2 linked regions of the Pelorhabdus rhamnosifermentans genome follow. Each later gene encodes a partner of the first gene's protein in a complex. Links are inferred from orthologs where the notes say so. Each region holds a gene or a part of one and is shown on either strand. Other genes may lie near its edges.

Region 1 (4,420 bases):
GAACAATTACTGGCTATTGCAAAAGAATGTAATGAATTCGAGCATATTATAAATGCGATGGGCTATGGTTACTCATTACTTAATGTCTCTCCAAAAGATTATAAAAGACGTTGTACTGATTGTACACACTGGCTAGATGCCTCATGTAGGATATTTCTTTCAGAAATATCTCAATGGCATAAATAGCAAACTTTCCGCAATCATCACCATTCATTGTTCCTAAACATCACATGAATGGCAGCACAAACTGCCCCAATAACATCCCCAATCAAATCTAAATCCGTATCTAACAAACCTGGCTGACTAGGTAGCGTTGGCGGCGAGATTATATCGGTAAGAAATTCTGCAATTTCATAAATTGCACCAATGCTAATTCCTAAACAAATAACCAAAATAAATTTGAAGGATCGATTTACAGCATCTTTCAGAAGCTGAACAACTAAAATATAGGTAAATAGTGACAATGCATAAGTTCCAAAGACATGTAGTATTTTATCAAAAACTGAAGAGAGTGCATACAAGTCCAGATAATAGCCAAAAAAACTATCACTAACAAGTGTAATTCCTACCACGACTCTAACAAAATTATTCATAACCAGCTTATATCTTGCCTCTAAAAACATATATACGAGCCAAATACCTGTTGTTACCATCACACTCCGAATGTATTCAAAGTGTAATCCCATAGCTAATCCCACTACTACTAGGATTTGAATTAGTATAATCAACATATTAATTCTAAACTTGAGCGATTTATGCATGTTTATAATACCTCTACTAATTCAGATAAATTCACCCCTCCCCGTTGCAACTAGGAGGGGCAATTTCCGGTTAAAGAGAAAAATCGAGAGTGATTTATTACCTATAACCTTCATACTATTTTTACCTAATTTTATGACTCTATTCATGCGAAATAAAAAAAGAGCTTCCCATAAGTTTAGCAATCTCATGAAAAGCCTCTTTACGCTCTCTGAAAAACCGGCAATCGGATCAACTTTCGACTGTATTTGACATTTTATGAACTTAATAGTACAATAAAGCCAAAATAAATTCGATAAAATATACCACTTTTTACTACAGAATTAAATTGAGATACATACTAAAGTTTGTAAAATGAATATATCAGAAGCAATGGTGCTCCAAACAAAGATTCTTAAATCGAGAATCCTTTAGTTTGGAGTATTTTTTTGTTAAATAAGATAAAAAAAGAATTGTGGAGTACTGGAAAAAACGGAGGGATATTGATGGCACAAACGAAAATTATCACTGATGAAATAACTACATTGCAGTCAACGGAATCTAAATGCTGGTGGAGAGAGATTAGCAAAAAACAGTGGTATGCCTTATGGGCATCTGTTCTGGGATATATTCTTGATTCATTTGATACCATGGTATATGCTTTTGCGTTGACAAGGATTCTCAATGAATGGGGCTTAACAACAGTTGAGGCTGGACTTTTATCTTCAGTAACTTTGTTCTCTTCTGCATTTGGAGGAGTTTTTTTCGGCGCAGTAGCAGATAAAGTCGGCCGCAAAAAAGCAATCATGATCACGGTCTTATTATTTTCAATTTTTTCAGGTTTAAGTGGTTTATCACAAAATATCGTCCAATTAGCAATTGCTCGGGCCTTACTTGGTTTAGGCATGGGGGGCGAATGGACAGCAGGAGTTCTTTTGATTTCGGAAACTTGGCCAGCAAAGCATCGCGGTAAGGCAATCGGACTGATGCAAAGTGGATGGGCGCTGGGGTATTTTTTGGCTGCTTTGGCAGCTATGGTTATTTTGCCTGCATTTGGTTGGCGCGTCTTATTTTTTCTTGGAATACTTCCAGCGTTATTTTCTTTGTGGGTCCGGTCGTTCGTCGATGAAACTGAATTATGGAAAAATTTAAAAGAAAACCCAAATAAAAAAACGAACATACTACAAATATTTAAAGGAGATCTTTTAAAACATACGGTTGTAATTACATTGGCAAGCTCTTTTTTGATGTTTGCCTATTGGGGACTATTTAGTTGGTTACCAGGCTTTTTGAGTATGCCCATAGAAAAAGGAGGAGCAGGGTTAAGTGTTGTAAAGTCATCCGCATGGATGATGCCAACGATGCTTGGAGCATGGGGCGGATATGTATCTTTTGGCTTTTTAGCCGACAAGTTTGGGCGACGCCCGATTTTTGCTGCATTCCTTATGATGTCGTCTGTATTTGTTTATGTGTATGGTAATGTACGCGATGCAAATTTGCTTATTCTTTTGGGACCATTTGTTGGTTTCTTTGGTTCTGGAGCATTTAGTGGTTTTGGTGCCTTTACATCTGAGCTATATCCTACGTCAGTACGAGGTTTAGGTGCTGGATTTACTTATAATGTTGGTAGAATTATGAGCGCGTTTGCACCGATTATCATCGGTTATTTTGCTGGAATCTATGGTCTGGGAGTTTCACTAGGGCTTACCGCAGTTTCATATTTTCTCGCCGCTCTTACTATCTACTTTATTCCAGAGACAAAAGGCGTAAAACTGAAATAGTTGAATACCATTATGATCCATATCATCGATTAACATTTGGGTGCCTTTACCACGTTTCAAAATGATAAATAAAAAGGGCTTTCCCAATTAGAAGGCCCTGAAAAGTTATTCAAGAATCAGGTAACAAGTTACAATTTTTGATCACATATTAATCGAAGAATATATCATTCTTCAGTATCAGTCTAGTAATGTTAAGATTGAGCGATATTAAATTGCACGTAAAAAATAGAACCCGACGGGCTACTATCAATATATAACGATGCCTGATGACGTTCGATAATGGTATAACAAACGGAAAGCCCAAGGCCTGTGCCGCATTCTTTAGTGGTAAAAAAAGGCGTACCAATTTCATCTAAGATATCGGAAGGAATTCCAGTTCCCTGGTCTTGGACAGCCAGAATAGCATAATCATCTTGCATATAGGTGTAAATTGTTAATGTTTGGTTGGGTTGCATAGCTTCTAAACCATTACGTACGAGATTAATCAACAACTGCCGAATTTCATTTTCATCAATCAAAATTGGCGGCAGCAAGCCTAACTCTAAAATAACATTTTGATTAAGACTCTTCGCATCTGCTAAAATAAGTGGATATAATTGCGTAAGAATCGTATTTAACTGTTGTTTCTTTAGCGAAACTCTTTTATCCTTACAAAGTGCCAGATATTCGGTAATAATCGTGTTGATTCGATCCACTTCCTGTAACATCATGAGTGTGCGTTCTTGATCCCTTTTAAATTGTTTTTTATACATCAGTTGCAAATAGCCACGTATTGTCGTTAATGGATTGCGAATTTCATGAGCTAGATTGGCAGCCATTTGACCAACAATATGAAGACCTTCCAGGCGACACATCTCTTTTTCCAAATGCTTTCGATTAGTAATATCACGGGCAATACCTTCTAATGAGGTTACCATTCCATCATTGTTTGTAATAGTAACGTTTTGTAACTCAACCCATTTCACGGAATGATCTTTGCATAGTATTCGTATAGCTAAGGACTGTGTAGGAGAAACAAATGAGCGAATGAATTTTTTAAACAAAGGCTTGTCATCAGGATGAATTAATTGTAGCGGTAAAACTGGGTTGTCATAAAATTCCCGTGGCGTAAATCCTGTTATGTTGATCAATGACGGACTTACATAATCAAAGTGTCGCACAGGATACAGGCAAAAGCGATAAATGATAGCTCTAGCATTTTCCGCCAACAAATAAAGGTTCTTTTCACTTTCCAATAATAATTCTCTTACCTGTTGAGAGTACATCATAAGCATACAGATGCCAATTGATACACGCAAAATGGCGTCGAGCGCATAAGCCCATGGCGAAAGCCATTCGATAGTTCGTAGGAAAGGAAAGTCAAAATGGTGTAATCCCAATAATATAAAGGGAATGACGGTGATGCATCTGACTAAATGACTAATGTACAGATACTTATAGAGAATGAAGCCTGTCCAAATGTAAGTGCTCCCGTAAAAGGTAGACGTCGGTAATGCATAAATAGTGAAAGGCCAGCCTAATAAGACGCCACAGTTGCTTACCACTGTACACAATATAGCCGCACCTAACCACCATTTGGGAATTTGTCTACCCACAAATACACATGTACCCCAAACAAGTAACAAGCTACTGCCTATAGACAATAGTTGATAGCACAAAAGTACCAGCAATGAAATTGAACCAGATAACATCAGAAGATCAAGTAACGTCTGCAACAAGCAGGTCAATATACTTCCAGCCCATAAAGCCATATATTGCTCTTTATAGCGAGTATAGATATAAGCATAAACAAGAAACATCACAGATAAACCAAAGGCACTAAGAAAAAAAGATATGAACAAGAGAGTCATGTCATTCAGCCCCCAAAGCGGTTTTATAACAACTGTAGATGTAATATATCA
Region 2 (4,277 bases), on another replicon or contig:
TTAATAAACGGACATACGTTTTCATTGAATTCCTCCACTTTGACTAGCTACTTCGAGTATCACGGCAGCGGCTTTTGCTACAGCGCCAGACTCCCCTAATTTGCTTTGAACCTCAGCTAAATCAAGCTGAAGCTGCTGTAGACGGTTGGGATTTAACAAGATGTCCAGACTCTCAGCAGCAATGCGCTGAGGTGTAACATCCGCTTGCAGCAATTCCGGAACCACTTGCCGCCCTGCCACGATATTGGGCAGACCGATATGGGGTATTTTTACTAGTCGTTTACCTATCCAGTAAGTCAGAGCATTGACACGATAAATAATCACGGTAGGTACCTTCATGAGAGAGGTTTCCAGTGTGGCTGTTCCTGAAGCAGCAATAGCCAGATTACTTATATTCATTAAATCATAGGTGTTTTCCTGCGTAAGCGTAACAGAAACGCTACGCTTGGCTAATTGTCCCTGAATTCTGTCTCGTGCAATAGTAGAAGCAATGGGTAAATAAAATTGGCAGCTTGGCAGCTGCTTTGCAATCAATTCGGCTGCCTGAAGTATATCAGGCAAAAGCTTATCAATTTCCTGCACCCGGCTGCCTGGCATAAGCAGTACGACAGGGTGATTGGGATCAGTCCCAAACAATTCATAGGCTGCAGCCTTACTCATGGACGACTTGACAATATCCAGTAAAGGATGCCCCACAAAAGTCACCTTCGCTCCTGCCTCTTCATAAACTTTCGCCTCAAAAGGGAAAATAGCTGCTACACGATCGACGATTTCAGCTGTTTCTTTGGCTCGGCCTTTGCCCCAGGCCCAGGCGGACGGACTAATATAGGAAATGATCGGAATGCCCAGTTCCCTGGCCTTCTTTGCCAGCCTCATATTAAAACCAGGATAGTCGATAACAACAAGGGCATCTGGTTGTTCGCGTTTCATTACACAAACAAGTTCATCACGTAAAACAAATAGACGCCGCAAATTCTTGATGACCTCCACAATACCCATAACACCCAAATCAGCAATGTCATAGACAAGTTCAACCCCAGCGGCACGCATGGCCTGTCCGCCCATGCCAAGCAGCGTAATATCCGGTTGTAGTTGTTTTAAAGCGGCAGCCAAACGAGCACCATGGAGATCACCTGAGGCTTCGCCGACTGAAATCATAATTTTCATAAGACATCTCCCACTATAGAAGGGCCACAGAGGCAAAGAAACACAGAGAAAAGACGTTCTCAGTGAATCAATGAATCTGCGGCCCTCGTTTTACATGGCTACAATGGCAATGCCATGGGCATCAGCCAGCTTAACAACTGCCTTCTGATCAATCAAGAGCGTTTTTCCTGCTTCAATGACCAGCCCAACGGCCTCTGCTTCCAGCATGGAATGAATCGTCGCAATTCCCACTCCAGGAACATCAAACCGCATATCTTGATTCGGTTTGGCTACCTTCGCAACAATGACGCCGCCACAACCAAGTTTGCCGCCGCGCTTGATGCAGGCATCTGTTCCTTCAATGGCTTCTACAGCTAAAACAGCGCTGTTCTTGACAACAACGGTCTGACCAATGTCAAGAGCGCCAATATGTTTGGCCATAGCAAACCCAAATTTCATATCTGTACATTCTTCTGCCGTTGGCTTGCGTACTGTAAGTACACCCGGCTGAGGCATGAGTGAAGCAATGAGCTGTGTCTGATCAAGCACGCGAATCCCAGCAGCAGCCAGTTCGCGTACAAAAGCCAGCATGAGCGTATCATCACTATAATCAGGCAAAGCGGCTAATAATTTTTTGATTCTTTCATCCAGAGCGAGTTTTCCTGTAAACATAAGCTCTTTCGTAACCTTACCAAGCAAGGTTACTTCGTGAATCTCCTCTTGCTTTAGCTTTAGCATTATTGTATCCAATTGACCAATAGAAATATCAAAAAATTTATCTGAAACAGCCGAAAGTTCTTTGTCCGTACCAGGCACAACAGCCATGGTAATCACGGCAAAGCCCATGCCGCGAGCGGCACGGGCAAATTCGACAGGCAATCTTCCGACACCAGCCAATAAACCAATTGTTTTCATCAATTTTATTCTCCCGTTTCGTCACGCCGACCACGGCAAATGCCCCGTTCGGCGTTGCGCAAGAAGCGCAAGAAATGTTCTACTTCTTCACAAGAATCCAATTCTTGTTCCATAACAGCAATGGCATGAGGCAAGCTCAAATTAGAACGATAGAGATAACGATAAGCCTTCTTAAGGTTGCGTCTGGCCATGGGACTAATACCAGCCCGCGACATACCTACATTATTGAGTCCCCTCACCCGGGCGGGATTGCCATCAGCAATCACGTAAGGCGGAATATCCTGTACAATCTTGGTAGCGCCACCAATCATGGCATTCCGACCAATCTTGACAAATTGATGAACACCAGCTAATCCGCCAATGACGGCCCGATCTTCTACTATAACATGACCGGCAAGCGTCGCGGCATTGGACATGATGACATGATTGCCAACAATACAATTATGCGCAACATGGGTATACGCCATCATGAGGCAGTGCATGCCAATGCGTGTTTCTTCGCCTTCACCTGTGGCCCGATGGACTGTGGCGAATTCTCGTATTTTGGTGTAATCCCCAATAAAGACATAACTTTTTTCGCCATTAAACTTTAAATCCTGCGGCTCGGCACCAATGGATGCACTGGGAAAAATGACACATTCTCGACCAATGCTCGTCCAACCATCAATAACAGCATGAGCCATAATTTTCGTTCCATCACCAATAACAACATTCTCACCAATGACAACATAGGGACCGATCTCTACGTCTTTGCCAATGCGAGCGGCCGGATGAATGACTGCTGTTTCATGTATTTTACGGATGGGTATGACTACGGGTTCTGCCTTCATCCGTACATCAACTCCTTCTAGTTCTGCTTGAAAACGACTACTGAACGTAGCTATTTAATACTATATAATCCGACTCATGAGTCGCCCCGTTGCTAAGCCCCTAGGGCGATATTTCAGGCTATTCAGGTAAAACGAGACTATTTTCTCATCTTTTCAACTGAATATCACTTGTTTACCTGCTTTTCCGCTTTTTTATGTGATAGAGCAAACATAAATTCGCCTTCGGCTACGACTTGGTCATCTACAAAAGCTTCGGCTTTTATTTTCCCAATCAGGCCCTTGATTTTCAAGATTTCAACAACCATCCTGAGCTGATCGCCCGGAACAACCATTTTACGAAACTTGGCTTTTTCAATGCCGGCAAAAAAAGCCAGCTTGCCACGATATTCTTCCGGGTAAAGCATAGCGACACCACCGACTTGAGCCATGGCCTCCAAAATAAGTACGCCAGGCATGATCGGATTATCAGGAAAATGGCCTTGAAAAAACGGTTCATTTATAGAAACATTTTTAATTCCCACGGCCCGCTTCAATGGTTCCAGTTCAACAATACGATCTACAAGCAGCATGGGATACCTATGGGGAATAATTTGCTGAATTTCTTCGGAATTTAACATAGCCTTACTCTGCCTCCTTATTACTCATCCACAAAATACCGCCCGACTCCCGCTTGTGAGCAGCAAGCACTTGTTTGGCCAAGACGGTGTTCAGAGCATGACCGGATTTCACGGCAATAATATGTCCCTGTACACAGCCTGCCAAAGCCATATCACCCACAACATCCAAAATTTTATGGCGAACAAGTTCATCAGAAAACCGGAGCGGTGTCAGCACATCTTTCTCATCATAAACAACGACATTTTCCAGACTGCCACCCCTGGCAAGGCCTTGGGCTTGCAGGGCTGCTACTTCATTCATAAAACCAATGGTACGAGCTGGCGCAATTTCCCGACAAAAAAGTTCCGGTGTTATTTCGTAATCACCAAATTGTACGCCAAGCAGCGGATGAGCATTAATCGAAGTAAAAGTAATGCGCAAACCATCATAAGGTAAAATGGTAATAAACTTATCTGCTACGCGGACCGTCTGTTCTGCCGCTACCTTTAGAATCTGTCGTTTCGCCGTAAGCTCGATAATTCCTGCTTGCTGAATGAGCCGGACAAAAGTCAAGGCGCTGCCGTCGGCAACAGGCGGTTCCGGTGCAGTCATGGTGACAAGGCAATTATCCACTCCCATGCCGGAAAAAGCCGCCATGAGATGTTCTATCGTAAAAACTTTAGCTGCTCCATTTTCAAGCGTCGTAGCCCTCATTGTATTCGTTACATTTGCAGCGAATGCCGTAACAGAAGGACGACCAGCAAGGTCGGCTCGGACAAAAACAATGCC

Evidence for each region.
Region 2: the proteins of Ga0466249_RS04675 (region 1) and lpxA are in contact, whole or in part, in a crystal structure (PDB 4J09), measured with the Escherichia coli proteins. The link is inferred for Pelorhabdus rhamnosifermentans from one-to-one orthologs.

What each region holds. Positions count from the first base shown.
Region 1 is NZ_JAHGVE010000002.1:302,127-306,546, reverse strand. The notes cover bases 423-3,353. They hold Ga0466249_RS04675 (MFS transporter), read left to right. Parts: upstream 423-1,187; coding sequence 1,188-2,519; downstream 2,520-3,353. Other genes in these bases: Ga0466249_RS04670 (ATP-binding protein), read right to left, coding at 2,711-3,353; Ga0466249_RS04680 (DUF2238 domain-containing protein), read right to left, coding at 423-731. Also shown: Ga0466249_RS04685 (hypothetical protein), read left to right, coding at 1-186; more of Ga0466249_RS04680, read right to left, coding at 204-422; more of Ga0466249_RS04670, read right to left, coding at 3,354-4,369. UniProt on the Escherichia coli protein: Probably transports across the inner membrane the two dehydrated forms of N-acetylneuraminate (Neu5Ac), 2,7-anhydro-N-acetylneuraminate (2,7-AN) and 2-deoxy-2,3-didehydro-N-acetylneuraminate (2,3-EN).
Region 2 is NZ_JAHGVE010000001.1:57,058-61,334, reverse strand. Bases 980-3,767 are described here. They hold lpxA (acyl-ACP--UDP-N-acetylglucosamine O-acyltransferase), read right to left. Parts: upstream 2,892-3,767; coding sequence 2,067-2,891; downstream 980-2,066. Other genes in these bases: lpxC (UDP-3-O-acyl-N-acetylglucosamine deacetylase), read right to left, coding at 3,513-3,767; fabZ (3-hydroxyacyl-ACP dehydratase FabZ), read right to left, coding at 3,056-3,508; Ga0466249_RS00310 (LpxI family protein), read right to left, coding at 1,258-2,061; lpxB (lipid-A-disaccharide synthase), read right to left, coding at 980-1,167. Outside these bases: Ga0466249_RS00320 (ABC transporter ATP-binding protein), read right to left, coding at 1-25; more of lpxB, read right to left, coding at 22-979; more of lpxC, read right to left, coding at 3,768-4,277.